Regions from separate parts of the Sphingomonas sp. LH128 genome, predicted to be linked through region 1. Evidence: riboswitches for the same ligand, from Rfam matches in the RefSeq annotation. Region 1 holds a riboswitch; each other region holds the start of a gene.
The links. A riboswitch is a leader RNA that binds a small molecule or an ion and turns the genes downstream of it on or off. The one in region 1 is predicted to bind cobalamin.
Positions count from the first base shown of each region.

Region 2: another riboswitch for cobalamin. It lies ahead of LH128_RS22125 (TonB-dependent receptor); the one in region 1 lies ahead of cobW (cobalamin biosynthesis protein CobW).
Region 3: another riboswitch for cobalamin. It lies ahead of LH128_RS29265 (TonB-dependent receptor); the one in region 1 lies ahead of cobW (cobalamin biosynthesis protein CobW).
Region 4: another riboswitch for cobalamin. It lies ahead of LH128_RS11685 (TonB-dependent receptor); the one in region 1 lies ahead of cobW (cobalamin biosynthesis protein CobW).

Region 1 is NZ_ALVC01000176.1:22,384-30,662, forward strand. It holds gene LH128_RS14960 (DUF6438 domain-containing protein) at 1-33, shown strand, start outside; gene LH128_RS14965 (putative quinol monooxygenase) at 141-443, opposite strand; gene LH128_RS14970 (Dabb family protein) at 460-1,095, opposite strand; gene LH128_RS14975 (sensor histidine kinase) at 1,382-2,683, shown strand; gene fahA (fumarylacetoacetase) at 2,831-4,135, shown strand; cobalamin riboswitch at 4,175-4,416, shown strand; gene cobW (cobalamin biosynthesis protein CobW) at 4,601-5,650, shown strand; gene LH128_RS14990 (PAS-domain containing protein) at 5,777-7,981, shown strand; gene LH128_RS14995 (acyl-CoA thioesterase) at 8,077-8,279, opposite strand, start outside.
Region 2 is NZ_ALVC01000307.1:6,028-14,306, reverse strand. It holds gene LH128_RS22150 (3-oxoacid CoA-transferase subunit B) at 1-36, shown strand, start outside; gene pcaF (3-oxoadipyl-CoA thiolase) at 107-1,315, shown strand; gene LH128_RS22140 (AraC family transcriptional regulator) at 1,480-2,538, shown strand; gene LH128_RS22135 (sulfotransferase family protein) at 2,648-3,793, opposite strand; gene LH128_RS22130 (hypothetical protein) at 3,905-4,204, opposite strand; cobalamin riboswitch at 4,351-4,592, shown strand; gene LH128_RS22125 (TonB-dependent receptor) at 4,844-6,931, shown strand; gene LH128_RS22120 (hypothetical protein) at 6,934-7,227, shown strand; gene LH128_RS22115 (PepSY-associated TM helix domain-containing protein) at 7,224-8,279, shown strand, end outside.
Region 3 is NZ_ALVC01000502.1:148-5,079, reverse strand. It holds gene LH128_RS29265 (TonB-dependent receptor) at 96-2,138, opposite strand; cobalamin riboswitch at 2,310-2,554, opposite strand; gene LH128_RS29260 (cold-shock protein) at 2,945-3,622, shown strand; partial or broken gene LH128_RS29255 (RNA polymerase sigma factor region1.1 domain-containing protein) at 3,982-4,932, shown strand, end outside.
Region 4 is NZ_ALVC01000137.1:2,266-10,544, reverse strand. It holds partial or broken gene cobT (nicotinate-nucleotide--dimethylbenzimidazole phosphoribosyltransferase) at 1-144, opposite strand, end outside; gene LH128_RS11690 (DUF1636 domain-containing protein) at 141-548, opposite strand; gene LH128_RS11685 (TonB-dependent receptor) at 796-2,769, opposite strand; cobalamin riboswitch at 2,944-3,135, opposite strand; gene LH128_RS11680 (cobyrinate a,c-diamide synthase) at 3,208-4,527, shown strand; gene mdoH (glucans biosynthesis glucosyltransferase MdoH) at 4,506-6,320, opposite strand; gene LH128_RS11670 (glucan biosynthesis protein) at 6,332-7,822, opposite strand; gene LH128_RS11665 (efflux RND transporter periplasmic adaptor subunit) at 7,923-8,279, opposite strand, start outside.

The sequences.
Region 1 (8,279 bases):
CAGAAGACCTGGCCGGGCGACAGCCGGGGCTGAGGTCTTCTCACTCGTCATTGCGAGCGCAGCGAAGCAATCCAGGGCAGCACTACGCCGCTCTGGATTGCTTCGCTGCGCTCGCAATGACGAAGCGAGGGGACGCCCCGTCAGTCCATGAAGCCCCGCTCGTTCGAGGCGTCGAACTTGCGCACACCGGAAACGTCGATGCGTTCGGCCCAGCCGCCGAGCACGGCCGTCACCGCCGGTTGCGCAAGGTGCGTGGCCAGTGCAGCCTCGTCACGCCAGCGTTCGAAGACCAGCACCGTCCCGGCTGCCGGATCATAGATGGCGAAGTGGTAGTTGAGGCACCCGTCCTCCTTCAGCGTCGGCTCGACCAGCCCGCGCAAGGTCGCGGCAAGGTCTTCGACGAGCTCGGGAGCGGTCTTCAGGTGTCCGGCAAGAATGATCATTTGAGGCTTCCTCTCGTTACCAGGCGGGGGCATCGCCGCCGGGGACGGCGGGGCCGGTCAGCCAGTCGCCGGTGATGCCGATGCGGATTTCGGAGCCCTTCGGCACTTCCGTCCCGGCATCGGGAGTGACGAACATGATCCGGTTCGGTGCCCAGACCGAGCCGATGATCTCCTCCTCGTCCTCCGACAGCGTGACACCGGCGGCCGCGCACATCTCGCGCGCGCGCTCACGCGTCTGGCCGCGCACTTCGGGGACGTAGGCCTTGGCCGGGTCCTCGTGCACCCTGAGCACGCGCGCCTTCTCGCGCTCGGCTTCCTCGGCGGCCAGCGTCTCGTCGAATTCGGGTCCGTGGTAGTCGATCTCCCAGTCGAACGAGATCATGTTCTCGAGGATGTCCGGCAGGAACGGCGTCATCCGCAAGTGCGACCAGTGCGACATGTAGCGCTCCATGGCCTCGTAAGTGTCGATGTCGCAGCAGTTGGCGAAGTCGAAATCGCCCGAGTGGAAGCGCGTGTGGACGACTTTGCCATGGCTGTAGTCACGCACCTCGCGGTTGAGATGCGACAATTTCTTCACCTCCTCGATGAAGAGGTCGATCTTGGCCGGATCGGCATCCTTCTTGAACTTGAGCATCACGACGTGACGGATCATCGGTCTCTCCCCTATCGCGCCCGCGCCGCGATTGGTTCGCGGGGACTCGGCGCTGCGGGAGAGAGACTAGCGCGGCGGGTTTCAGGCCATGCCTGTCAGATAAAACAGGTGCCAAAAAGCGCTCCTTACCTCCGGGCAACCGTTGCGCATCCGTCCGATTGCGTATCAAATCATTGCTACACCTCCTCCTCCAGTTGACGCGGGAGCCGGGCGGGTGTGTGCAAAATCCGCAGAGGCATATCGGCACCGTGCGGCCGGGCGGTATGCTGCAGGAGAGGATCAAGAGGTGGCCCGTCCCTTCGCGCCGCGTTTCGCGGTCTATGTCGCACTGGTGTTCATGCTGCTCGGCGTGCTGCAACTGGCTGCCAGCCTCGTGTTCTACCAGTCGATCGACCGGCAGACGCTGAACGAGGACCACGCCCGCCGCATTGGCGAACTGCTCGTCGTCAGCGACCGCATCCACTCCGCCGATCCGCGCCTGACCGCGCCGACCATGAGCACGCGCCACCTCGCCGCCGCCGTCGGCAATGCGCCCAGCGTGGCGACCGCCACGACCGACGAATCCCTTATCCGCATCGAGCGGCGCATCATCGAGTGGGAGCCTTCGCTCGGTGGGCGCTCGCTGCGGCTGGCCATGCAGGGACCGCCGGGAGGCAAGTGCGATCTCGTCGGCGCGATCCGGCTGACGGACGGGCACTGGCTCAACTTCCGCTCGCGCGATATCAACGCGATGTGGCCGGTAGCACTGCGGGCGACGGTGCTGACGCTTGCGACGACGGTGGCCTTTCTCGCCATCGGCCTCGCCGCGCTGCACGTGCTGACCCGCCCGCTGCGCCGCATGAGCGATGCCGCCGACGCCATCGGTCGGGGCCGGCAAGTGGTCATCGCCGAGGGTGGCACCCCGGACTTGCGCCAGCTCGCACACTCCATGAACCTCATGCAGGAGCGCATCGCGCGGCTGCTGCAGGATCAGGCCAGGTCGTTCGAGGCGATCAGCCACGACTTGCGCACGCCGCTCTCGCGCCAGAAGGTCGCGGCGGAACTCATCGACGATGCCGAACTGGGCGGGGTGATCCTTGCAAGCGTGGACGAGATGGAGGCCCTGCTCGCCTCGCTGCAGCGCTTCCTGCGCGCGCAGCATCTCGACGCCGAGCCCGAGACGCTGGACCTCACCGAAGTGGTTGCGCACGTGCTGCATCCTTACGGGACGCGCGCCCGCTTCGACGCCTCCGTCCCCACCCTCGCCCGGACCTTCCGCGAGCCGGTGGAACTGGCGCTGGCGGCGCTGGTGGAGAACGCCATCCAGTTCGGCGGCGAGGCTCAGGTCGCGGTGATCCGCCACGAAGGGCACTGGCGCATCGAGATCGCCGATTCCGGGCCGGGCATCCCTTCCGCCTATTTCGAGGCGATCCTCGACCCGTTCTTCCGCCTCGACGCGGCGCGGGCGCGGGACACCAAGGGCTTCGGCCTCGGCATCCCGACCGCGCACCGGCTGATGGCGCGCTTCGACGGCCAGCTCTCCTTCGCCGCCGCGCCCGAAGGCGGCCTGATCGCGCGCCTGGACGTGCCCCAGCCGCCGATGGGTTGACGAAGATCGTCGTCCCGGACTTGATCCGGGACCGCTGGCGGTCTTTAGATGCGACCTTGCTGGTCTGCGCTCATCGAAAGGTGGACTGTTCAAGGCCAGCGGTCCCGGATCAAGTCCGGGACGACGAGAGAATATGGAGAGCGACCTGTGAACTGGTGGACCATCGACGAAACCCATGACCCTGCGCGCAAAAGCTGGGTCGAAAGCGCCGACGGCCACCGCGATTTCCCGGTCCAGAACCTGGCCTTCGGTGTGTTCTCGATGGCTGAAACGCCGGGAACTCGGATCGGCGTGGCAATCGGCGACCGGATCCTCGACCTCGGCGCGCTGGCGGCGGCACGACTCATCCCGCTGAACCTCACAGAAATCTGCAGCGACGCCAGCATGGCCCGCCTGCTGGCCATTCCCGCGCAAGACCGCCGCGCCCTGCGCCATGCCCTCTCCGACCTGCTCTGCGACGAAGCCAGGCGGCCGGTCATCGAGCCCATGCTGCACCCGGTCGAAGCCTGCATGCTGCACCTGCCCACGCGCATCGGCGACTACACCGACTTCTATGTCGGTATCCATCACGCCAACAACATCGGCCGCCAGTTCCGCCCGGACAACCCGCTGCTGCCCAACTACAAGCACGTGCCGATCGGCTATCACGGCCGCGCGTCCTCGATCCGTCCCTCGGGCGTACCGGTCGTGCGACCCACCGGCCAGCGCAAGCCGCCCGAGGCCGATGCGCCGATCTTCGCGCCGACTGCAAGGCTCGACTACGAACTGGAGATGGGCGTCTGGATCGGCAGCGGCAACGACCTCGGCGAGCCCGTGCCGATCACCGATGCTGCGCAGCATATCGCCGGTTTTTGCCTGCTCAACGACTGGTCCGCGCGCGATGTGCAGGGGTGGGAATACCAGCCGCTCGGCCCGTTCCTGTCGAAGAACTTCCACTCGACGATTTCGCCATGGGTCGTCACGCCCGAAGCCCTCGCGCCCTTCCGCGCGGCCCAGCCGCCCCGACCGGAAGGCGACCCGCAGCCCCTGCCCTATCTGTCTGACGCGGATGATCAGGCCCACGGCGCGCTGGGCGTCATGCTGCAGGTCCACCTGACCACGCAGGCCATGCGCAAGGCCGGGCTTCCGCCCCATCGCCTCAGCCACGGCCCGGCGACCAACATGTACTGGACGGTGAACCAGATGGTCGCGCACCATGCATCCAACGGCTGCAACCTGACGCCCGGCGACCTGCTCGGCACCGGCACGATTTCCGCTCCCGAGCGAGAGGGTTTCGGCAGCCTCATGGAATTGTCGCAGGGCGGCAAGTCGCCCCTCACCTTGGCCAGTGGCGAGACCCGCACGTTCCTGGAGGACGGCGACGAAATCTCCATCACCGCCACCGCCGCCGCTGACGGCTTCGTTTCCATCGGTTTCGGAGAATGCCGCGCCCGCATCCTTCCGGCACGCTGAAACCAACACTTGCGCCCACCCCTGCCTCCCGGTATCCGCCGGGAACAAGATCGCGCCGGTGCCCCGCAAGGGGCTTAAAAGGGAAGGCGGTGGGAACGGTTCGCCGTTCGAATCCGCAGCTGTCCCTGCAACTGTAAGCGGCGAGCGCGATGCACATCGCCTGTCCCCAGCGGGACGGGCAGCCACTGAGGCCGGACGCTGCGACATGCGAGGCTTCGGGAAGGCCGTGCATCAAGCTGTGACCCGCGAGCCAGGAGACCTGCCGGCGTCTGGTCGCTCTTGCCTTGGTCCAGGGGATGGCCGCGGCACGGTTCACCGTCTGAGCGACGACACGCATGCGGCCCGGGGCCGCGGCGGAGCAGGTCGCCGGGCGTCTTCGCGCCTGTCCGTCGCCCCTGCCCCGCGCCGGCGCGAAAGCGCCGGTACGCCCCGCCGCGAGAAGTCGCCGGCGCGGGAGTGAGACCCTTGAGCAAAGTACCCACCACCGTCATCACCGGCTTCCTCGGCGCGGGCAAGACCACGCTGATCCGCCACCTTTTGCAGAACGCCAAGGGCCGCCGCCTCGCCCTCGTCATCAACGAGTTCGGCGACGTCGGCGTCGACAGCGAACTGGTCAAGGGCTGCAATGACGAGGCCTGCCCCGAGGACGATATCCTTGAACTCGCCAACGGCTGTATCTGCTGCACCGTGGCCGACGACTTCCTGCCGACGATGCAGAAGCTGCTCGACCGCGAGACCCCGCCCGACCACATCATCATCGAGACGTCGGGCCTCGCGCTGCCCAAGCCACTGGTCAAGGCCTTCCAGTGGCCGGACATCCGCACCCGCGCGACAGTGGACGGCGTGATCGCCCTGATCGACGCCGATGCCGTCGCCGCCGGTCGCTTCGCTACGGACGAAGAGGCACTTGCCGCCGCCCGCGCCGCCGATCCCAACCTCGACCACGACAGCCCGCTCGAGGAACTGTTCGAGGAACAGTTGGGCTGCGCCGACATGGTGGTGCTCAACAAGACCGACCTCGTCGATGCGGCCGTGCTGGCCGAAGTCGAGAAGACCGTCGCCGCCGAGACGCGCCCCGGCGTCAAGATCGTGCGCGCGGACCACGGCGCGGTCGACATCGCCGCGCTGCTCGGCATCGTCGCGGCGGCCGAGGACGACCTCGACAGCCGCAAGTCGCATATCGACGGCCTCGACGACGATCACGACCATGACGACTTCGACACCTTCATCCTGAACGGCGGCGAAGTGGCCGATATCGACGCGCTGCTGGTAGGCCTGAAGGAACAGATCGCCGCGCACGACGTGCTGCGCGTGAAGGGCATGGTCGCGCTGGCGGGCAAGCCCAGCCGCCTCGTCCTGCAGGGCGTCGGCCCGCGCATCCAGCACTTCTTCGACCGCGCCTGGAAGGCCGAAGAGCCCCGCCGCACGCAGTTGGTGGTGATCGGCCAGAAGGGGCTGGACCGCGCGGCCATCGAAGCCGCGCTGGCGGGTGTGCTAGGTTCGGTCCCGGCGTAAGCACAACCATGTACCCCAACCTTCGTCATTGCGAGCGTAGCGCGGCAATCCAGAGCCGCGCAAACCGCCCTGGATTGCTTCGCTGCGCTCGCAATGGCGAAGGGGGTGTGAGGTCGGGAGACGATCATGGCCCTGACTGACCCCGAAACCCGCGACACCGAAACCGCCCGCCTGCGCGCCCGCATCGCGCAGCTGGAGAAGATCAACGCCGCGCTGATGGACCGCGTGGAGCGCTCCACCGACATGCAGGGCGGGGCGTTCTCGATGTTCGAGACGGCGATCTCGCTCGACGCCATGGTGCGCGACCGCACCGGCGCGCTGGAGGTGGCGCTGGAGCGGCTCAACACGGTCAATGCGCAGCTCGCCGCCGCTCATGGCGATGCCACCGCCGCCCGCGTGATGCTGCGCGATGCCATTGAATCGCTGTCGGACGGCTTCGCGCTGTTCGATGCGGAAGACCGTATGGTCCTGTGCAACCGCGCTTACCTGAAGATCTTTCCCAATTTCGAAGGCGTGCAGGGCGATGCGCCCGAATTCGCCGAACTCGCCAGCCGCCTCGCGCAGACCGGCGCCACCATGGGCTCGCGCATGGCACCCGAGCGCTGGCTCAAGGACCGCATGGCGCAGCATCAGCGGGCGCAGGGCGCGCACGTGCAGGCGCTGGCCGACGGCCGCTGGATCCAGATCAACGAGCTGCGCACGACCGAAGGCGGCACCGTCGGCATCTATACCGACATCACCACCGTCAAGGCCGAGGATGCCCGCCAGCGTGCCCGCGAACTGGCCGAACGCAACCTGGCGCTGCAGGCGACGCTGGATACGCTCTCCGAAGGCGTCTGCCTTTTCGACGCCCAGCGCCAGCTTCAGGCGTGGAACGAGGGCATGCTCACGGTGCTGGCGCTGGCCGAGGACGGTCCCGCCATCGACACGCATGAGGCGCTGTCGGGTTGGTGCACCGGCGAATGCGGGCTGGACCGGGTGGAAGCGCTCGACTGGCGCGAGGGCGGCGGCGCGCGGGTCGTCGCCAACTGCACGATGCGCGGGCGCTATTTCACCGTCCGTTCGGTATCGCTCAAGAACGGCGGCATGGTCTTCACGTTCGATGATGTGACCGATCATATCCAGTTCGAACGCTCGCTGACCGAGACTGCCGAAACGCTGGAGCGCCGCGTCACCGAGCGCACCGCCGAACTGGTCGAGGTGAACCGCCAGCTCGTCGAGGCGAAGAACGAGGCGGAGACGGCGAACCGCTCCAAGACCAGTTTCATCGCGGCGGCCAGCCACGACCTGCTGCAGCCGCTGAATGCGGCGCGGCTGTTCGTTTCGGCGATGGACGGTCAGGCCATGGCCGAACGGCCGCGTTCGCTGGTGCATCAGGCATCCACCGCGCTCGATTCGGTCGAGGATTTGCTCGAAGCGCTGTTCGAGATTTCGCGCCTCGATGCGGGGGCGATCCAGCCCGAGTTCGCGGACCTGTCGCTCGGGGCGATCCTCTCGGCGCTGCGCGTGGAGTTCGCGCCGCTGGCGAGCGCGGGCGGGCTGGCGTTCACGGTGCCCCATACCGCGCTGTGGGTGCGCTCCGATGCGCGCCTGCTGCGCCGGGTGCTGCAGAACTTCGTGTCCAACGCGATCCGCTATACCGAGCAGGGCAGCGTGACGGTGGAGGTGGTGGAGCAGGGCGCGGACGTCGTCGTCACCGTGCGCGATACCGGGCCGGGCATCGCCGAGGTCGATCGCGACGAGATTTTCGAGGAGTTCCGCCGCGTCGGCAAGACGCAGAAGATACCCGGCAAGGGCCTCGGCCTCGCCATCGTGCGCCGCGTCACGACGATGCTGGGCCACGGGATCGAACTCGACACTGCGCCGGGGGCGGGCGCGGCCTTCTCGATCCGCCTGCCGCGCGTGGACCCGGTTGCCTCGCTGGAGGAGCCGGGCGCGATGCCCGCCGCTCCGCGCGCCGGGGCAGGCGGGCTGGTTCTGGTGATCGACAACGATCCGGGCATCCTTGCGGGCATGGAAGCACTGCTGGAGAACTGGGGGCTGGACGTGGTGACCGCCAACGATCCATCCGACGCGGCCGCACTGGCTGCGCTGGAGCAGGGACCGGCGATGCTGATCGTGGACTACCACCTCGATGACCGGCTGACCGGTGACCGCGCGGTGGCGATGCTGCGCGAGAAGGCGGGGCGGGCGGTCCCGGCGATGGTCATCACCGCCGATCGCGGGCCGGAAACCAAGGCGCAACTGGCTGAACTGGCGCTGCCCTTGCTGAACAAGCCGGTGAAGCCGGCGCAGCTGCGGGCGCTGCTGCGGCAGATGGACGTGCTGTGACTGTGGGGCCTTCGACAAGCTCAGGCTGAGCGGATTAAAGAGTAGTTTTACCCCCGAACCCCGCTCAGCCTGAGCTTGTCGAAGGCCCTGCTTGATCAGGCTAGCTTAGCCAGCTTCTCGCGCCAGTTATCGGGCAAGGCTACCGGGCGGCGGCTTTCGCGTCCGACATAGACGTGCGTGAAATGCCCTTCGGCGGCCGGTTCCTCCGAGCCCTCGACGAACAGGCCGAGGTGATAAGACACGCTGCTGGTGCCCAGCTTCGCGACCGTCATGCCGACTTCCAGCTTTTGCGGGAAAT
Region 2 (8,279 bases), on a different contig from region 1:
GATCTGGCCTTCGCCAAAGATGCCGAGCCCGTCTGAGCAGGCGGCACCCAACGATACCATAACGGCACCTAACATACCCCCAAGGGGGGCAAAGGACTATCCCGACATGACCGAAGCCTTCATCTGCGACGCCGTACGCACGCCCATCGGTCGCTACGGCGGCGGCCTCTCGAAAGTGCGCGCCGACGACCTCGGCGCCGTGCCGATGCGCGCGCTGATCGCGCGCAATCCCTCGCTCGACCCGGCCGCGATCGAAGAGGTCTTCTACGGCTGCGCCAACCAGTCGGGCGAAGACAACCGCAACGTCGCGCGCATGAGCCTGCTGCTGGCGGGCCTGCCGCACACCGTCCCCGGCGTCACCCTCAACCGCCTGTGCGCTTCGGGCCTCGAAGCGGTCGGCACTGCGGCGCGGGCGATCCGTAACGACGAGATGGCGCTCGCCATCGCGGGCGGCGTCGAGAACATGACGCGCGCGCCCTTCGTCATGGGCAAGTCCGACGGTGCCTTCGGCCGCGCGCAGAAGCTGGAAGACACGACGATGGGCTGGCGCTTCGTCAACCCGGCGCTCGATGCGCTCTACGGCACCGAGACGATGCCGCGCACCGGCGAAAACGTTGCCGAGGACTTCGGCATCAGCCGCGCCGACCAGGACGCCTTCGCCCTGCGCAGCCAGCAGCGCGCCGCCGCGGCGCAGGCGAGCGGCTTCTTCGCGGAGGAAATCGTCCCCGTCACCGTGCCGGGGAAGAAGCGCGGCGAGACGCTGGAGGTGTCGATCGACGAACATCCCCGCGCCGACACCACGATCGAGACGCTGGCCAAGCTGAAGCCCTTGTTTGGTCCCGAAGGCACCGTCACGGCAGGCAATGCGTCCGGCATCAACGACGGCGCGGCGGCGATGTTCGTCGCCAGCGAGGCGGCGGCCAGGGCACATGGGCTGACGCCGCGCGCGCGTATCCTCGGCATGGCGTCCGTCGGCGTCGAGCCGCGCGTCATGGGGATCGGCCCCCTGCCCGCGACGCTTAAGCTGATGGAGCGGCTTGGCCTGACCATCGGCGACTTCGACGCGATCGAGTTGAACGAGGCCTTCGCCAGCCAGGGCCTTGCAGTCATGCGCGGGCTTGGCCTGCCCGACGATGCGCCGCACGTGAACCCCAACGGCGGCGCCATCGCACTGGGTCATCCGCTGGGCATGTCGGGCGCGCGCATCGCCATGAGCCTCGTGCACCAGCTGGAGAAGACCGGCGGCAGGCGCGGCCTCGCAACGCTGTGCATCGGTGTCGGCATGGGACTGGCGCTGGCGGTCGAGAGGGTCTGACGCCGCTCGGCCGGCCCGCCCGCGTATCCTCGATGATCGCCCGGGCGGCCTGCCTGTCCCTTGACCGATGTGGACAGGCGATGCAGCCATAGCCGCAGAGGCGGATCGCTTACGCCGGACGCCTCCGATCACCGCACGCTGCCGGCGGTGCGAAGGACCTGCCGATGCCGCTGATCGCCGATGCCGAGTTTTCGAAGCTCAACATTCCGCTGCTGCGCCATTTCCCGGAACTGGTGCAATCCCTCGGCGGCGATGTCGGCGAACTGCTGCCACTGGTCGGAATGGCAGCAAAGGACTTTCGCGACGACGCTGCGGAGCTGACTTATCCGCAGGCGATCCGGTTACTGGCGCTTGCCGCAGATCGCCTGAACTGTCCCGATTTCGGAATGCGGCTGGCGTTGCGGCAACGCGGCGGCGCGATTTTCGGGCCGCTGGGCAATACCATGCGCAATTCGAAGACATTCGGAGACGCCCTGCGCTTCGCCAGTGCCCATACGAACGCTCACAGCCGCGCCGCGCGTGTGTGGCTGCGACCCGAGCCTGAAGAGGGCACCATCTTTGCCGGGCACGAACTGCTTCTCGAAACCAGCCGCGACCGTATTCAGGCCATCGAACAGATTCTGCTGGTCGGCCATCTCGAGGCGATGGAGATGACCGGCGACTATGCCCGCGCGCGCAGTATCCATTTTCGGCATGAACCCGTGTCGCGACCGGCCGAATATCGCCGCTACTTCGGCTGCGACGTGCACTTCGGCGAGCCCGCAGACGGGATCACGTTCTCCGACCGGGACCTTGCCACCCCGGTGCTCACCCAGAACGCGCAGGTCCGCAGCGATCTGGTCGCCTACATCGAGAGGACTTTCCCGAAGCAGCGTCCACCCGTGGACGCCGAAGTGCGCGGGCTGATCCTGCGCAAGCTGACCCGGGACGACTGCGGCAGTGCCGAAATCGCCCGCACCCTCGCCATTCATCACCGGACCCTGCGTCGGCGACTGAAGCAGGAGGGCACCAGCTTCCAGGCGGTCAAGGACGATGTCCGCCGCGATCTGGCGCTGTACTACCTGCAGCAGACCGGTATCGATTTCCGCGGCATTTCCGAGAAGCTGGGGTTCGCGGAACAGGCAGTATTCTCCCGCAGCTGCAGGCGCTGGTTCGGCCAGTCGCCCACGCAGTTGCGCAGCCTACGCGCATCCGTCTCCAACATATCACCGTCATTACCGTGAAGTGGGAACCCATCTCCTGACGGCGCCTGTTGCACGATCGTCAGATGGGTCCCCGCCTTCGCGGGGATGACGAAGCAGGGTCAGGTGACGATGCCTTCACCCGTATCGATCACGCCCGCACCGCGATCTCGTACTGCTCGATATAGTCGCGAAAGTGCTCGCGGACGCCTTCGCGGCTGAGGCCGAATTCGGCCAGGTCATATTCGTGCTTGCCGTGCTTGCCCTTGGGGTTTGCAGCCAGGTAGGCTTCCATGGCTGCGCGGGCTTGCGGCGTGAAAGGCTCGTCGAACCTTTCGTAGATGCCCTGCGCCGTGGCGAGCGGGTCGCGCACCAGATCGCGATACTGCACGTCGAAGATCGCATCGTGCCCGTGCTTCGCACGAAAGGCGTTCGACCGCGCGATCATCAGGTCGAACGTCTCCAACAGATTCTCTCCGATGGCCCGAAGATCGACCTGATCGCTGTACATCCGCCGCACTTCCTTGACGAGGCTGCAGGCCGAGCCCAGCACTTCGACCGGATCGCGGTGCGTCATGACCAGTTGCGCGTCAGGAAACTCGGCCGTCAGGGCATCGAGGAACAACGGGTGCCAGGGGTTCTTGAGCGTCCAGCGCCCCGGGGCATTGGCCTGAAGCAGCTGCAGCAGCCGCTTTTCGTAGCGGAAGGCGGGCGCGTAGTCGGCCTCGTCCAGGAACCAGCGGTGGTAGCCCGGAATGTCCGCCTGGGAATCGTAGAGCTGCGCGCAGAACGACGGCGCCATGGCGAACTGGCACTCGGTCGGGCTGTCGGCCTCCTCGTAATGGATCGCGGCGATCTGCGGCGCGTACTTCAGCCCCTGCAGCGTTCGCGTCTGGCAGGCATCGTGACGGGGACCGGCGTGAAGTTCCTGCACCAGCGGCGGCGGCACCGAATCGAACGCTTCCCAGCGCAGGAACGCGCGGCGCGCCGGGTCGGCTTCCAGCAGGTTGATCGCCAGCGTGGTGCCGGTACGCGGAAGGCCGAAGACAAACAGCGGCTTCTCGACCGGGCGCTCCAGAAGTTCGGGGTGGCGCGCCAGCCAGTCCTCCACGCGCATCCGGTTCGCCATCGCGGCCACCAGTGCATCGACCGATCGCGCCATGCCCGCTTCGGTGAATCTGGCTTCGTCCTCGTAGGACTTCAGCAACACGCCAAGCCCTTCGAGGATCGCGGGATCGCCGAAGTCGCTCAATCCGGTCCGTTCGCTTGCCGCTGCGACGATGTCCTGCGCCTGCATGTCTTCTCCCTCATCCCGTGCCGCGTCATCGCGCGGCGTTCGGAGGGGATCATGAAGACATGGGGCACACTTTAGAAGCTACCCGCCGATCACCTTGGCGATATCGGGCGATCAGACCGAAAGGATCAGGGAATCGTCGCTGCGCGGGGGCGTACCGTCGTAGGAGGGCAGAGGCTCGAAGTGCTCGTTCAGCAGTTCCATCGACGAGAGGCCCGCCAGCTTGAACTGGCCGAGACCCGGCTCCTCGTCGCTGCGGCGTGCCTTCGCGGGGTTCATGGCACTGACGACAAGATCGCCGTGCCTTTCGAACAGCATGTGCGGGGCAAGCGTGATCGTGTTGCCGTTGTAACGCGCCGTCACGAACTTTCGCGTGGCTATGGCTTCCATCAGGGTGAGTCGTGGATCAGTCATCGGCACCGCAAATTGCACGGGTTGCCCAAAATGAAAAGCAAGGTTGCAACCGAAAACTCGCAGGACGGGCTTTCGGAAGGCCCCACGCGAACGGCTTGCAAATCGTGCGCGCAGCGAATAATCCCCCGCCCGTCCCTCCGAAAAGGGGGACACGATCGCGTTGGTGCCTTCCGAAAGGGGCTTAAAAGGGAACGCGGTGAGAGGGGCTACCCCTCGAAGCCGAGGCTGTCCCTGCAACTGTAAGCGGTGAGCGCGATGCATATCGCGGCAGGCCAATGTGCCCTGCCGCAGCCACTGGGCCGGACGCTAACTCCTGCGAGGCCTGGGAAGGCCGTGCATCGCGTGACGACCCGTAAGCCAGGAGACCTGCCAGCGTCCGGTCGCTCTTGCCTTGGTCCAGGGGATGGCCGCGGCACGGTGTACTCCGTCTGAGCGACGAACTTGCGGCCAGGCCGCAACGGTGGGTTTCGCCGGTCGCTCGTTCGCGCCCGGATTCCGCCGCTGCACCCGTGCGGGGGGACACCCCTCTCGCGGGAACCTGTCCGTTCGACTGGGAAACGCAACGGGGGTTACAACATGAATACGAGATCGCTTCTTTCCGGCCTGATTGCTTCGGGCGCGTCATTCTGCATGCTTGGCATGTCCGCGACTTCGGCTGAGGCGCAGGAAGCCGCCGAGACGGCGCCGGAGAATGCCAATAACACGGATGCGGGCAACATCGTCGTCACCGCGCGCAAGGCGGGTGTCCTGCAACTCGGCCAGCAGGCCGACGCCTCCAGCCGCCTCGGCCTCACGCCGATGCAGACGCCGGCCAGCGTCGACGTCATCACCAGGGAGATGATCCGCAGCCTGGGCGACCGCACCGTGGTTGCCGCAGCCGCGCGCGCACCGGGGCTCATCAACAACAGCTCGGCCTTCGGTTACTCGCTGAGTTCGCGCGGGTTCACCGGCTACACCTCGGTGATGCAGCTCTACGACGGGATGCGCGTCTACACGACGACCACGCAGACCTTCCCCGCCGACCCGTGGATGGCCGAGCGGATCGAGGTCCTGCGCGGTGCGGCGTCGGTCCTCTATGGAGAGGGCGGCATCGGCGGCGCGATCAACGTCGTGCGCAAGAAGCCCAATACCGAGCAGTTCGAAGGCGAGGTCCGTCTCAGCGGCGGTTCATTCGATACTTATGCGGCGGCGGGCGGGATCGGCGGGCCGATCGGAGACAGGCTCTCGTACCGCGTCGATCTCAGCTACAACCGTTCGGACGGGTGGATGGAGCGCGGGCAATCGCGCAGTCTTGCGCTTTCGGCGGCGCTGCGCTGGCAGGCGCGCGACGACCTCGTGCTGACGCTGACGCACGACCGCGCCGACCTCGACCCGACGATCTGGTACGGCACTCCGCTGCGAGACGGCAAGCTGGTGCGGGACATCCGCAAGAAGAACTACAACATCGCCGACCGCTCGCTGCGTTTCGACGATGCCTGGACCCAGGCCAAGGCCGAATGGACACCGGCCGAGGGGGTGACGATCACCAACGTCGCCTACTACCTCACCGGCTTCAAGCACTGGCGCAATGCCGAGGGCTATGCCTGGTCCGGCGACCAGATCCGCCGCTCGAGCTATCTGGAGATTGTCTACAAGACGAAGCAGTGGGGCGACCGCTTCAACGCGGTGTTCGATCATACGCTGCTGGGCATGGACCACCGCCTGAGCCTGGGCGGCGAGTACAACACCGGCTCGCTGCTGCGCACCGACAGTTCGCCCAACAGCCGCTTCGACCTCGTCGATCCTTACGACTATACGCCGGGCACGTTCCTCGACGGCACATTCGGCACCCGCTACAAGTACAAGACCGATGTGCAGCAATGGGCGCTGTTCGGCGAAAGCCGGCTCTCGCTGTCCGACCGGCTCTCGCTGGTGACGGGGCTGCGCTACGATCGCCCGAAGACCGAGCGGCACGATGCCCTCGATCCGGCGGCGGACTACACCGCCCGCTACCCGAGCACCAGCTGGCGCACGGGGCTGGTCTACAACCCCAGCGACACGATCTCGCTCTATGCGCAGTATTCGGCGGCGGCGGACCCGGTGACGGCGTTCCTCACGGCGACACTGGCGCAGACCAGCTTTGACGTTTCCACCGGGCGCCAGTGGGAGGCCGGGGTCAAAGCGACTTTCCTGGACGGACGCGGCGAGTTCACGCTGTCAGGCTATCGCATCGTCAAGAAGAAGATCCTGACCCGATCCGCCAACGATCCCACGGTGTCGGTGCAGGTCGGACAGCAATCTTCCTACGGCGTCGAGGCCTCGTTCGGACTGGCGGTGACGAAGGACTTCAGCGTGCTCGCCAACGGCACGATCCTGAACGCGCGGTACGACGACTTCGACGAACTGGTCGGCACCGCGCTGGTCAGCCGGGACGGCAACATGCCCATCGGCGTCGCGGAAAAGGCGGCCAACCTGTGGCTGTCATGGCGGCCGGTGCAGCCGCTGCATCTGGACGCGGGCCTGCGGTATGTCGGCAAGCGATACTCCGACGCCGCCAATACCCGGCTCATCCCGGCCTATACGCTGGTCGATGCTTCGGCCCGCTACGACCTTGCCGAGAAGACGAGCGTGACGCTCAACTTGCGCAACGTCTTCGACAGGATCTACGTCCAGAACAGCTACTCCACCTCGCAGTGGGTCCTGGGTGAGCCGCGCAGCGTCGCGGTCACCTTCGAGCAGCGGTTCTGACCGTGGCGGGGAGGCCGAAGCCAGGGCGAGAGCCGAACTGGCGCGCGATCGCCGCGCGCGTGCTGGCGGCCACCGTCGGCGCCTACGCGCTGTGCTACGCGTGGATCGGCGCAGCCGTGCGCGTGCTGCCGATGGACGGCGTGGACGCGAACATCCTCGCCACCTGCCTTGCCTTCATGGTGTTCGTCGCGGTGATCCTGCGGGCCTTCGCGGTCCGCAGCGTCACGCGCATCTGGTGCGAACTGCTCGTGGGCACGGCGCTGCCCATGGGCCTGCTGCTGGGGCTGGGGCGATGAAGGACACCCTGCGCCAGTCGATGGGCTGGCTTCATACCTGGTGCGGGCTGCTGCTGGGCTGGGTGCTGTTCGGCGTCCTGCTGACGGGATCGCTGGCGGTGTTCTACACCGAGATCAATCTCTGGACGACGCCCGAACTGCGCTCTCCCGTCACCATCGACCGCACCCATGCGGTGCGAATGGGCCGCGCGTACCTCACCCGCGTCGCGCCCGATGCACGGCAGTGGCGCATCGTCATCCCCACCCCGCGCGAGCAGGTGCTCCGCCTCGTCTGGACCGACCGCGCGGGCAAGGCCACCACGCACCGGCTCGACCCGCAGACCGGCGCCCGCATCCCGCGCGACATGGACGCGGGGTTCTTCTTCATGCGCTATCACTACACGCTGGGGATCGATCGCAAGTCCAGCCAGCTGGGCTTCCTGATCGTCGGTGCGGCGGGCCTCGCCATGCTCGCCGCCTCGATCAGCGGCGTGATCATCCACAAGCGGATATTCCGGGATTTCTTCATCTTCCGCCCCGAGGCCTCGCGCCAGCGGGCGTGGATGGACGCGCACAACGTGCTCTCCGTGCTGCCGCTGCCGTTCCACGTCATGATGGCCTATACCGGCCTCGTCCTGATCTATTACGCCTACATTCCCGCCGGGGTCGCCATGCTGAACGGCGGCGATGTGAAAGCCTACCAGACCGCCGCCGCGCAATCGCTCTACATCGACCGCGGCATCGACGGCGACCGGCCGCCGGGCGCGCCCCGCCGCACCGTCGATCTGGCCGCGCTGTTGCCCCGCGCCGAACGGGCATGGGGAGGCGGACCTGCCGTGAACATCTATGTCAGCCAGCCCGACCGCGCCGATGCCGTGGTCGAGATCTGGCGCCAGCGCGACGACCGCATCGCCAACTTCCCCGACCGCGTGGACTTCGCAGGCTCCGACGGCAAGCTGCTGCGCGTGCTGGTGAAGCGCTCACCCGCAAGGGAGACGCAGGCGTTCCTTGCCGGGCTGCACTTCATCGAGTGGGGCGGCGCGGCCGCGCGGTGGCTCTATTTCCTCACCGGC
Region 3 (4,932 bases), on a different contig from region 1:
TACACGAAGCGTAGAACGCATCCCCGGATCATGGCCCGGATAAGCGGCAACCGACGGCCTGTCCCGTCGAATGACGGGACAGGCCGTGCTGGTGATCAGAACGTGTAGCGTGCGCCGATCTTGAACGTGCGTGGTTCGATCACGCGGCTGAGACGTCCCTCGACCGGGCCATTGGTGTCGAACGCCGGGATGTAGGACTCGTAGTAGTACGCGATGTCCTTGTCGTGGCTGTCGAAGATGTTCAGCACTTCGCCGTAGATCTCGATCTTGCGGCCCTTCCATGCGGCGCGGGCTTTTACGATCGTGCTGCCTTTGTCGCGCAGCGAGTTGTCCTCGATCAGCGGGTAGGGGCCGAGATGCCGGACGCGCACGCTCGCCTCCCACGGATCGAGCACGATCGCCGCGCCGGCGGAGACCGCGTTCTCGACCGCGTTGGGAATGCGATCTCCGTTGTCGTAGCGCGAGTGGCTGGCGACATAGCTGCCATCGAGCGCCAGCCACGGCAGCGGGCGCCAGAACCCGACCACCTCGTAGCCATGACGCTTGCTGGCGCCGGTCGGCTCCACCGCGTTGGAATCGCCGACGAAGCGCAGTTCGCTGCCCACGTCGAGCCACCAGTACGTCGCGGTCAGTGAGACGGTGCCCAGTTGCAGGCGCCCGCCCAGTTCCTTGCCGGTGCCGCGCACCAGAACGGGCACGGGCGATTCCACGTTCACCGCACCGCGCACGTCGTTGGAATGGAAGCCGCGGCCCCAGTTGGCATAGACTTCGAACTGCGGGACGATCTCATAGGCTGCCGATACCTTGGGTGAGACGATCGAATCGTGTCCGCTGCCGGTTCCCAGTTCGGTCGCCATGGCGTCGCGCGCGCGAACGGCGTAGTGGTAGTAATCGCCTCGCAGGCCTCCGGTTAGCCTGAGGCCGGGCACCGGCTTCCAGGTCGCTTCGCCAAAGAGCGCGCCGGACAGTTCCTCGACGTGGTATCGACCCAGCGAGGACAAAAAGGCGCGGGTCTCGGTGCGATTCACCCCGACGTTGCCGATGTGATCGTAGCGGTTTTCAGTGCCCATGCTCAGTTGCAGCGTCGAGCCCACAGCCCATTGCTTGCGCGCGGTGATACCCACGACCCAGCGCTTGTCGAACTGGTCGATCTGCGCGCTGGTGCCGTCCGGATCGGCATAAGTTGGGTTCGAATACATGTTCCAGTCGTAGTACTGGGCATAGACATTAGCGCTCCAGTTCGGCTGTCGCACCGCGACGTTGCCGACGAAGCGCGTTGTGCGGCCACGCGCCGAAGGATCGGGGGAGCAGAATTCGTCAGGGCACAGCGCACTGCCGATGATCCGCTCGGGGATCTGCTCGGTCGGCCGCCAAGTGGCGTGGTAGGCGTGGAGCGATGCTTCGACGGTGCCTTCGCCAGCGGACGCGATGTACTTCGCAAAGCCGGAGTAATGCCGCAGATGCTCGGCCTCCTGCCAGGGACCATCATAGCGCTTGGCCTGCCCCACCAGCGTGAGACTGCCACCCGCCACATCCTTGATGGTGCCACCGGCGGCCAGCCGCCCCGACTTGTACGATCCCCCCTCTACCGAGATCCACGGGCGGTCGAACCCATCGATGGTCGTCATGTAGGCCGCGCCGGCCAGTGCGAAGTCGCCGCCATCTGCGCGGTACGGCCCCTTGCGGAAATCTTCGCGGGCGACGATCTCGGGGATCAGGCCGTTGAGATCGAGATAGCCTTGGCCATGCCCGTGGCTGCGCAGGTTCATCTGCACGCCATCTATATAAGTCGTGAAGTCGGTGCCGTGATCGAGGTTGAAGCCGCGCAGGAAGTACTGGTTGGCCTTGCCGCTGCCCGAATGCTGCGCCGCTACCATGCCGGGCACCGCCTCAAGCAGTTCGGCGACCCGCAGAAGCGGACGGACCAGCAGGTCGGAACCGCCGACGCTGCCCTCGCTGGCGGCATGGGCGGTGCCGATCTTGGCCTCGCCGCGTCCGAACACCACGATTTCGCCGGAACCGCCATCCGCGCCGCCGGCGGGTGCCTCTTCGGCGCAGGCGGGCATCGTCGCCAGCGCCATTGCGGTACCTGCCACGATGCGCACCAGCGCAGCGCTTTTCATCAAATTCATCATCATTCCCCCCGACGCCTGCGACTGGGTGGGAGGCTTGCCGCCATCAAGACGGTCGACGCGCGCCGGCGGTCGGACGCCGCGGGCGACCGTCTGCGCGAACCGATGCGGCCTCCACCGCTGGTTCGTCGCTCGAACGGAATGATTCCGGGCCTTGGCCACCCCCTGGACCACGGCATGAGCGACCAGACGCAGGCAGGTCTCCTGGCTCACGGGTCAATGCGACGATGCAAGGCCTTCCCAGGCCTCGCATGTTGCAGCGTCCGGCCCAGTGACTGGCGGCAGGAACCTTTGTCCCACCGCACATATGCATCGCGCTCACCGCTTACAGTTGCAGGGACAGCCTCGGATTCGAAGGGCATGCCTTCTCACCGTGTTCCCTTTTAAGCCTCTTTCGAGGCACCAGCGCGATCTTGTCTGCACCAATGAAGGGCAGATATGGCGCGCTATCTCAAACGGTTTCACGGCACAAGCCTGTCTGTATGGCGTCCAGGTACGGCCTGTATCCTGAACTCCCGACTAGCGATGCCAGGGCTGACGGGCCGCTCCGGGGAGCAAAATTTGCTTCCGAGCGCCTGGCAAGGGTCGGCGACGGCCGGATCGATTGTCGAATTGCGTGAAATTTCGGTCATCGCTGTGCTAAAGTCGCCTCCGTGCCATGCATCGCAGCCGATCGCAGAACTCTGGTCGCCAAGACGTCGTTGCGCTGCTATCGCCTTTCATCCTGCACCCTGAAACGGGTTCTGCGGCCTTGCGTGCTACGTTCACTCGCGAGGATAGGTTTCTCGGACTTAGCTTAAGGTACTTAAAAGATGACATTCGACAGGGGAAATCGCGGCCAAGGTCGCGACCGGTTCGGCGGCGGCGATGATCGTTGGGGCGGCGGCAACGATCGCTTTGGCGGTGGTGACCGCTTCGGTGGCGGCCAGCGTGGCGGCTTCGGCGGATCGCGAGGCGGCGGTTTTGGCGGTGGCGGTGGCGGTTCGCGCGGCGGCCCGGGCCAGGTTGTCGGTCAGGGCCGTGGGACGGTCAAGTTCTTCAACCCCGACAAGGGTTTCGGCTTCATCCAGCTTGAAGGCGGCGGCGACGATGCATTCGTGCACATCAGCGCCGTGCAGTCCGCCGGCCTCGAAACGCTGGCGGAAGGTCAGCAGCTGGAATTCCAGCTGGTCGAGCGAGGCGGCAAGATTTCCGCTTCCGAACTGACCATCGTGGGAGAGGTCATCGTTGCCGAACGTCGCGAGCGAAGTGCCGCACCTGTTCAGAATCAGTCCACTGGCGAGAAGGCCACCGGCACCGTCAAGTTCTTCAATAGCATGAAGGGCTTCGGCTTCATCGTCCGCGATGACGGCCAGCCCGATGCGTTCGTGCATATCAGCGCCGTCGAGCGCTCCGGTCTGCATGGCCTTTCGGAAGGCGATCAACTCGAATTCGAAATCGAGATCGATCGCCGGGGCAAGGCGTCGGCCGTGAATCTGGTCCAGCGCTGACTGATCTGGCCATGGCTGCCGCAGGAGGTCATGGCCTCATCTCGGGCTTTCCTCGATCGCATCGCGATCGGCGACGGACATCGAGCGGCTTATGTCGAAGGCCTTGATCAAAGCTGCCTTCGACAGGCCGACTGCGGGACGAGGGACGTGTTTCCTTGATTCGAACGTGCAGCATGCGGGCGGACCAGCTTCCTCCTGGAACCGATGTCCGGCCGCATTGCTTGAACCTTAGACCTGAAGTGGTTCATCCCTGCCTGTAGGCCGCCCTTCACCGGCATCATCAGGCTGATGATCTGAGAACCTAGCCTTGTCCTGGCGTCACCATCGTCATGAAAAGGCCAATAACGACAACGGATTGCATGACTAACGACGATCGCAGCGGCGACAACGACTCTCCTCTTCTCGACCTGGACAAGGGTTCGGTCCAGCGGTTCATCGCGCGCGCCAAAAGCCAGGGCGTCATCACGGTCAAGGAGTTGAATGCCGCGCTGCCGCAGGACCAGATGACCACCGATCAGATTGAGGACATCATGGCCGCGATCTCGGAAATGGGCGTCAAGATCGTCGAGAACGACGATGATGACGATGAGGACGGTGAGCAGGAAGACGGCGTGGAAGCCGTCGATGGCGGCGATGACGATTCCGGTTCGGATACCGGGTTCGACGAAGGCAATTCCCGGCGCCGCCCCGGCGAGACCCGCAAGGCGGACACGCTCGCCCGTTCCGACGACCCGGTGCGCATGTACCTGCAGGAGATGGGCGCCGCCGAGATGCTCAGCCGCGAGGGCGAGGCTGCCATCGCCAAGCGCATCGAAGCCGGCCGCGACATGATGATCATGGGGCTTTGCGAAAGCCCCATGACCTTCCACGCGATCATCGGCTGGTCCGAAGCGCTCAACAACGGCGACATGCAGCTTCGCGAGATTCTCGATCTCGACGCGATGCTCTCCAAGGAGCCGCAGCCCGAAAATCTGGCCGAAAATGGTGAGGGCGATGGCGACGGCGAGATTTCCGCTGCCACCGCTGGGCCTTCCTTCAAGGACGATGACGATTCCGGCGAGGACAACTCGGAGGAAGTCGACGAGGACGGCAATCCGATCCCCAAGCGTCAGGTCGAGGACGATGAAGAGGACAACACCCTCTCCCTCGGTCAGATGGAAGCCGCGCTTACGCCGGAGGCGCTGGAGAAGTTCGCGCTTATCACCGAACTGTTCCGCACCTTCGAGCGCCTGCAGAGCGATCGGCTCGACGCGCTGGCGCTGGGCATCGATTTCCCGGTCGCCAAGGAAGACCAGTACCTGCAACTGCGC
Region 4 (8,279 bases), on a different contig from region 1:
GATGTCCTCCAGTCGGCCGAGCGCGCCGGTCGGCTTGGTGAGGCGGGCCTGACGGTTCAGCGCGGCGGTGCGGCTGGCCTCGTCGGATTCGGGCAGCGCGGCGAGGGCAGCGGCGAAGGAGGCGGGATCGGCGAAACGGGTCATGTGCAGACGTAGCCTTCCGGGGGCGTGCGGGTGATGAAGTGGCCCTTCACGCCTTGCGGCCATTCCTTGAAGGGGACGCGGCCGTGCTCGCTTTCGGCGTGGCGCGCGGCATATTCGAGGATGGCGCGGGCGGCGTCTTCGTCCGGCGTGAAGTCGCCCAGCACGTAGCCGACTTTGCCCGGTGCGCGGATGTGGACGGTGCAGTGGCGGCTGCAGGCGAAGAGGCAGGGCATGGCCTGGATCTGCACGCCCTGCAGTTCGGGGTCGGCGGCCTGAACGCTGCGCATCGCCGCTTCGAGCAGGGCGCCGCCCCGCTGGCCGGTCTCGTCCTCGCGGGCGTCGGCGGTGTGGCGGCAGGTGTTGCAGACGACCACCGAAGGGCCGGGAGGTACGGGGGTCAGCATGGGGGTGTCACCTTGGTATTGGTGGTGAGGCCCACCCCGCTGTGGTTGAAAAACTGTCCGTCATCCCCGCGAAGGCGGGGACCCATCTGATGCCGTCGCAAGAGGCGAAGTCCGGAGATGGGTTCCCGCCTTCGCGGGAATGACGACGATACAATCACAGGCGGTCGCGTTCCGGCCGGCAGGTCCTCCCCTCCCGCTTGCGGGAGGGGCTGGGGGTGGGCCTTTTCGGGTTGGGCCTTCCTTGTCATCAGAACCGGCTGCGCACGCCGACGTAGACCGTCCGTCCCAGTGCGGAATAACCCGCCGCCGTCTGGTAGTCCTTGTCGGTCAGGTTCTCGACGCGGCCTTGCAGCATCAGGTTCTCCTTGATCCGCACTTGCGCGCGAAAGTCGATCAGCCAGTAGTCGTCCAGCTTCGCGGTGCCGGTGGCGGCGTTGAAGGTCTCGCCCGAGTAGCGCGCCGCGACGCTGGCGCGAAGCCCTTGCGGCAGGTCGATGCCCGCTTCGGCATTGGCCATGTGGCGCGGTACGCGCTGCAGCTGGCGGCCGTAGGTGGACGAACCCTCGGTGCGGTCCTCGGCGCGGGTCCAGCTGTAGTTGCCCTCGGCAAACAGCACGCCCAGCTTCGCCGACGCGGCGAGTTCCAGGCCGCTGGCCTTGGCCGTCTTGACGTTGGCGTAGTAGCCGAAGCGCGTGGTCGTGGTGCCGGGGATGTAGCACGCGGCGGGCAGCGTTCCACTGGTCGGGCAGTAGGCGAAGTCGATCAGGTTGTCGGTGTCGCGCTGGAACCAGGTTGCGGAGAGGCGCAGGGCCTCGCCGAAGTTCTGCTCGGCGCCCACTTCCCAGCCCTTCGCCTTCTGCGGGGCGAGGTCGGCGGTGCCGTAGGCGCTGTACATCTGGTAGAGCGAGGGGGCTTTGAAACCCTCGTCATAGCTGGCGCGCAGCACCGTGGCGCCTCCGTTGGGGGTATAGGCCGCGCCCGCGCTCCACACGGTCTGCCCGCCGAAGCGCGACTGGTGATCGTAGCGCGCGCCGCCGTCGAGGGTGAGGCCCTTGACCGGGCTCACGCGCAGTTCGGCGTAAAGGCTGTCCATGTCCACCGAGTAGGGCGTCAGCGTATAGGGCGTGGCGGAGTTCGTCGGCGAGGCGGTGGTCATCCGCTGCTCCTCGCGCTCGGCGCCGAACACGGCCTGGATCGCGTCGCTGAAGGTGTAGGTGCCCTGGTACTCGTAGCGGCGCAGGCGGCCGTGCGCGTCGAAGGTGATCGCGCGGATCGAGCGGGTGGGGTCGAAGTTCTCCCGGTCGGTGACGTTCTGCAGCACCGCGACGCGGTTGACCAGCTTGCCGTCCAGCAGCGCGAAGTTGAGGCCCGCGTAGCCGGACCATTCCTTCGTGGTGCCATAAGCGAGGGTGTCGCCTGAAGTGCCGTCGAAATCGTTCTTCCCGTCGGCCCAGTAGCCGCGCAAGTCGAGGCTGACGCCGGGGGCGACGCGCACCGTGACGGTGCCGCTGGCGGCGCTGCGCTGGAAACCGTCGGCCTCGGTCCCGTTCGCGCGGGCGGAGATACCGTCGGTGGTGAAACGCGAGGCGGAGAGGCGCCAGTCGATGAGGTCCGAGGTGCCGCCCACGCCCGCGCGGGCGGAGACGTTGTCATGGGTTCCCGCCTCAACGGCGAAGCTGCCTTCGAGCCGCTCGGTCGGGCGGCGGGTGCGCACGTTGACGACACCGCCGGTCGCGTCGCTGCCCCACAGGATCGACTGCGGCCCGCGCAGGATCTCGATCCGGTCGACGTCGTCGAGCAGCAGGTTGGAGAAGCCGTAGCCGCCCGCCGTCGCCGAGGGGTCGGACAGGCGCATGCCGTCGATCACCATGACGGTCTCGCCCGCATCGGCGCCGCGGATGCGCAGCGAGGTGGTGGTGCCGTAGCCGCCGTTGCGCGACATCGAGACGCCGGGGGTGCGCAGCAGGGCATCGGTCAGGGCGATGGGTTGCAGGGCGACGATCGCGGGCTCGCCCAGCACGGTCACGGTGGCGGAGACGCGCTCGATCGCGACGGGGGTGCGAAGCGCGCCGACGACGATGTTGTCATCTTGCCGAGTGTCGCCGTCGGTATCGCCAGGTGCCGTTGTGGTATCGTTGGGTGCCGCTGTGTCGGCGAATGCCGGAGAGGCCGAAGCGAGCAGTGCGATAGCGGCGGTGGTAATGATAAGATATTGTTTCACTTGTATTCCTTCATGCGAACGACGGTGCTCCGTCGGCCGGTGAAGGATATTGGGACAGTGGGCGCGGACAGGCAGCGCAACACCTCCCGCAAGCCCCCTCAGGCCGCCGGAACGATGGCTGTCGTTGCGCGAGGAATGCACTTCCCCCGTTCGTCCGGCACACCCTGTCCGGTCGAAGAACGACGGCGACGGGCAGGTCTCCTGGCTCACGGGTCATCGCCGATTTCGGCCGCCTTCTCAGGGGCTTGCACCCCCAATGGCATGTGGCAGAACGGCTCTCCGCTTACAGTTGCAGGGGCAGCCCGGGTATCTCACCCGCGTTCCCTTTCAATCCCCTCGCGGGGAACCTGTCGCGGCGCGGCAAGTATCGTGCGCCGGGGCGCCGCGCAAGAGGCCAATGCTTGCGCCGACCTGCCGGAAACCATAGGTGCGGGATCGATGGACACTCCGCGCCAAGACGATGCCCCCGCCTGCCCGGCGTACCTGGTAAGCGCCCCGTCCTCGGGTCAGGGCAAGACGCTCGTGACTGCGGCATTGGCCCGAACGCACCGCAATGCGGGCAGAAAAGTGCACGTTTTCAAGGTTGGACCGGACTTCCTCGACCCCATGGTGCTCGAAGTCGCGAGCGGCGCGCCGGTCCTTCAGCTCGACCTGTTCATGTGCGGAGAGGCGCAGTGCCGCGCCCTCCTGCACGAAGCGGCGCGCGAGGCCGACCTGATCCTCGTCGAAGGCGCGATGGGCCTGTTCGACGGTGACCCCAGCGCCGCCGACCTCGCCGAACGCTTCGGCTTCCCGGTGCTGGCGGTGGTTGATGGATCGGCGATGGCGCAGACGTTCGGCGCCCTGGTCCACGGCCTCGCGACCTACCGGCCGGGGCTGGAGGTCCATGCGGTGATCGCCAACCGCGTCGGCAGCGCGCGGCACGCGGAATTGCTGGAGCAGGGCGTGCCTGCGTCGGTGAAGTGGCTGGGCACTTTCCCGCGCGAGGCCGGAGTGACGCTGCCCGAACGCCACCTCGGGCTGGTGCAGGCAGCCGAGGTCGTGGATCTCGACGCGCGACTGGATCGGGCGGCGAGCCTGCTGCCTGATGCCGTGCTGGACCTGCCGCCGCCGGTGAGCTTCCCGGCGCCCGAGGTCCCGGAGGAAAGCCCCAATCTGGCGGGTCTGCGCATCGCCATCGCGCGGGACGAGGCTTTCGCCTTCATCTACCACGCCAACTTGCGATGGCTGGAACGGGCAGGCGCGCAGCTCGCCTTCTTCTCACCGCTTCATGACGCGCGATTGCCCGATTGCGAGGCGATCTGGCTCCCCGGAGGCTACCCGGAACTGTATCTGCAGACGCTTGCCGCGAATGCGCCGATGCTCGATGCCATCCGTGCGCACCATGCGGCGGGGAAGCCGATTCTCGCCGAGTGCGGGGGGATGCTCTACGCTTGCGCATCGCTCACGGACGTAGAGGGCAATCGGGCCGATCTGCTCGGATTGCTGGAGGGGCACGCCGCGATGCAGCGGCGTTTCGCCGCCCTCGGCATGCAGCACATCGCGCTGCCGGGAGGGACCTTGCGCGGGCACACGTTCCATTATTCGCGGCTGGAAACCGGGCTCGTACCGGAGGCTCGCGCCAGCACGCCGGACGGGCGGGACGGGGAAGCGCTCTATCGCGTCGGCTCGCTCACCGCGAGCTACATGCACGCATACTTCCCGTCCGCTCCCGAAGCGGCGGCGCGGTTTTTCGTTCAGGCTTCGACCAGCGACTGACCTTTGGGGAGGTCGGGGTCCTTGCGCGGATCTTCGCTGGCCTCGACGATGCCGGGTTCGGGCACTCGGAAGACCTTCGCCGCGTCCGCCTTGTCGCCGAGGTTCTCGCTCGAAGACAGGCTGATAAGCCAGGGCGAGAGGAACAGGCCGACGATGATCGGCGAGAGCCAGATCGCCGTCGTCATGTCGAGGAACGCCGTCGCCGTCAGGCCCGCGCCGAGCAGCAGATGCTCACGCAAGTCGGGCAGGACTTCGCGCACGGTGATGCGGCGGGCATCGCGGGTCTGGGTGTTCCAGCCCGCCGAGATGCCCAGCAGCAGCCCGAGCAGCGCCTTGGTCTGTGTCATCATGGTGATCGGTGCGAGCAGCATCGCCAGTACCGTCTCCAGCAGGACCGAGCGCACGGCCGCGAAGCCGCCGCCGAAGCTGCGGCGCCGCTCGCCGTCGGCCAGGACCCAGATCAGGCCCATGATCTTCGGGCCGAACAGCAGCATCACCGTCAATGCCAGCACGCTCGGCGGGGCGAGGGTGACGAAGCCGCCATCGCCATGCGTCGCGACCTGGCCGATCATCGTCAGGATCAGCAGCAGCCAGCCCGGCGAGGTGAGGTAGGCCGAGGCGCCAATCAGCAGGTGCAGGCGGCTCGCCCAGTGCAGGCCCGAGGCGCCGAGGAGCTGCAGGTGCTGCAGGTTGCCCTGCATCCAGCGCCGGTCGCGGATCGCCATGTCGATAATCGTGGGCGGGAATTCCTCGTAGGAACCGCCGATCATGACCATGTGGACGGCCCAGCCACGGCGGCGCAGCAGGGCGGATTCGAGCATGTCGTGGCTGAGGATATGGCCGCCGAACGGAGCCTTGCCGGGAAGCTCAGGAAGACCGCAGGCCTCGGCGAAGGCGCGGGTACGCACGATCGCGTTATGGCCCCAGAAGTTGGCCTCCGACCCCGACCACCACAGCAGCCCGGCGCTCGCGATCGGGCCATAGGCCTCGCTCGCGAACTGCATCCAGCGCTGGAACAGGGTTCGCGCGTTGGTGATCATCGGCACCGTCTGGAGCAGGCCGATCGAGGGACGCTCCTCCATGATCGAGGCCATGCCCACGATCGTCTCGCCGCTCATCATCGAGTCGGCGTCGAGGATCAGCATGTTCTCGTAAGCGCCGCCGAAACGCTTCACCCATTCGGCGATGTTGCCGGGCTTGCGCGCGATGTTCTTCTCGCGGCGGCGGTAGTAGATCTTGATCGGCGCGTGGTCGGCCAGTTCGTGCCAGGCGGCTTCCTCGCGCTTGCCGTGGAAGGGGTTGGAATCGCTGAGGACGAAGAAGTCGATCCACGGCGCGCCGCCGGCTTCGGCGATCGAGTAGGCCATGGCACGTACGCGGGCGAAGACTTCCTCGACGCCCTCGTTGTAGACCGGCATCAGCACGGCGGTCTTGTGGCGCAGGCTGGAGGCCGGGCTTGGCAGCGCGGTGAAGCCGGGATGCTCGCCGGTGATGAGCTTGAGGAAGCCCATCGTCGCGGTAACGAAGCCGAACGAGATCCAGCAGAACAGCGGCACGAAGAACACCAGCAGCAGCGCTTCGACCCAGTCGAGCCCGTCGCGCGAGAGTTCCATGCGCACCGTGCTCGATGCGGCGAGGCCGATGGCGGCGGTGAGCGCGAGCAGCAGCAGGCGCTTGACCAGCATCCCGTGCGGCGCGGTTTTCACCTCGCGTGCGCCGGGCGGATTGCCCCACAAGTTCTGGATCGGCATCGCCATGGGCGATTCGGCCGGAAGCATCGGCGAATGGTTCATCGGCGTCGCACTCACGTTTCAATGGCCTTGATAACGGTCTCACTGAGCGCGGAGTTGCCGCGCTTGAGGAAAAGACGGAACTGGGGCTGGGTCAGGGCGGCGGATCGCACGTCGATCATCGCCCTCCAGCGCCCGTCCGAGCGCGCCACCGGATAGGCGACGGAGGAGACCACCGCAGCCTTGGGCAGGTCGGTATCGGGCGTGACGCCGCTGGTCCGGTCGAGGCCCGCCAGCGCGGGACCGGAGAAGTCGAACACGAACTTGCGCACGCCTTCCAGCGGCGGCGAACCCGGACTGCCGCCGGGGCCTTCGAAGACATCGACGCAGCGTGAGCCGCCATCGATGGTCGGGTCCTTGGACGTCCAGGTCAGTCGATAGGCGAAATCGCGGCGCTGCCCGGCCTTCGCCGGACGGTCCGCGCGCCAGAACAGCGCGATATTGTCGAGCGTCTCACTGTTCGTCGGCATTTCGTAGAGGCCGACCGCGCCCGCGCCCCAGTCTCCCTTGGGCTCGACCCAGAGCGAGGGGCGACGGTCGTAGAATACGCCGTCGTCCTGATAGTGATCGAAAGCCTGATCACGCTGGAGCAGGCCGAAGCCCTTTGGCGAATCCGAACGCAGCGCATGAAGCCGCGCCACCGCGGGATTTTCCAGCGGCCGCCAGACCCGCTCGCCATTGCCCGACCAGATCGCGAGGCCGTCCGAATCGTGGATTTCCGGCCGCCAGTCGCCGCGCGCGCGGGCGGGGCTCGACTGATCGTACCAGAACATGCTCGAAGCAGCGCCGAGGCCCAGTTGCTTGACGTCCTTGCGCAGGAACAGCGCCGCAGTGACGTCCTGCGTCACCCCGTTCGCCGTCTTGCGGCAATCGAAGGCGTAGGCCCCGGCAAGGCTCGGCCCGTCGAGCAGGGCATGGATGCGCACGCTGTCGGCGCCGGTCTGCTCGATCCAGAAGCGGGTGAAGTCGGGAAACTCCTCGCCGGTGGCAAGGCCGGTGTCGATGGCGATGGCGCGCGCCGAGAGGCCATACTGGTCGCGGTCGCCGGAGGAGCGGAAATAGCTCGCGCCCTGAAATGCCAGCCAGTCGCTGCGGCCGGTCGCGTCCATGACGCGGAAGCCCACGGCGTCGGTGTTGTGACCGCCGACGAACAGATCGCTGGTATCGACGATCGCGCGCGCCTGCCCGCCCTCGACCACCGCGATCGTCACTGGTTTGGGCGCGGTGCCGCGCACGGCGGGGAACAGCCGCACGTTGCCCGCAACCATCGGGGCATCGCCGTAAGTCAGCTTCCCGGCCGCATCGTAGTCGGCGGCTGCGCGCGTGGATTCGGCGATCGGCGCATAAGGCTTGCGGGCGAGATCGCGGGCCTGTGCCACCAGGCGATCCCACGAAAACGGCTCGGGCGTACCGAGACGCCCGCCCGTCGCGGCCTTCACCCCGTCAGGCAGGGCGCTTGCCGCTGCGAGCGCCGCCATCAGCCCCATGGCCGTGCGGCGCGACATCTGCGCGTCGTCGTTCAGAATGCTGCTTACCCTTGTTGCCTCGGATTTTCCGTCGAATGCCCATACGCACGGACGCGGCAATTGTTGCAGGAGGAACCTTTCATCCGCCTGACTGGCCGCCTCCGGCCGTCGCGTCCCGCCAACCGATGATCGCGCGATCGCCGGGTTTGAGGTCGTTCGCGAAGACTTCGGTGCGCTTCCCGTCGCTGGCGCCGACGGTGACGTAGACCCGGCGCGGCTCGCCCCCGTCGAGCACGAAGATGCGCTCGCGCCGCTGCGGACCGCGCGCGCCCGGCTCGAATTCCAGCGCGGCATTGGGGACCAGCAGCACGTTCTGCCGTTCGGGCAGTTCGATCTCGACGGTGGCCTTCATGCCGGGACGGACCTGCGGGCCGGGCTTTTCGATCGTGAAGACGGCGAGCGGCGGTGTGGTCTGCGGCGGCGGAGATACGCGCAT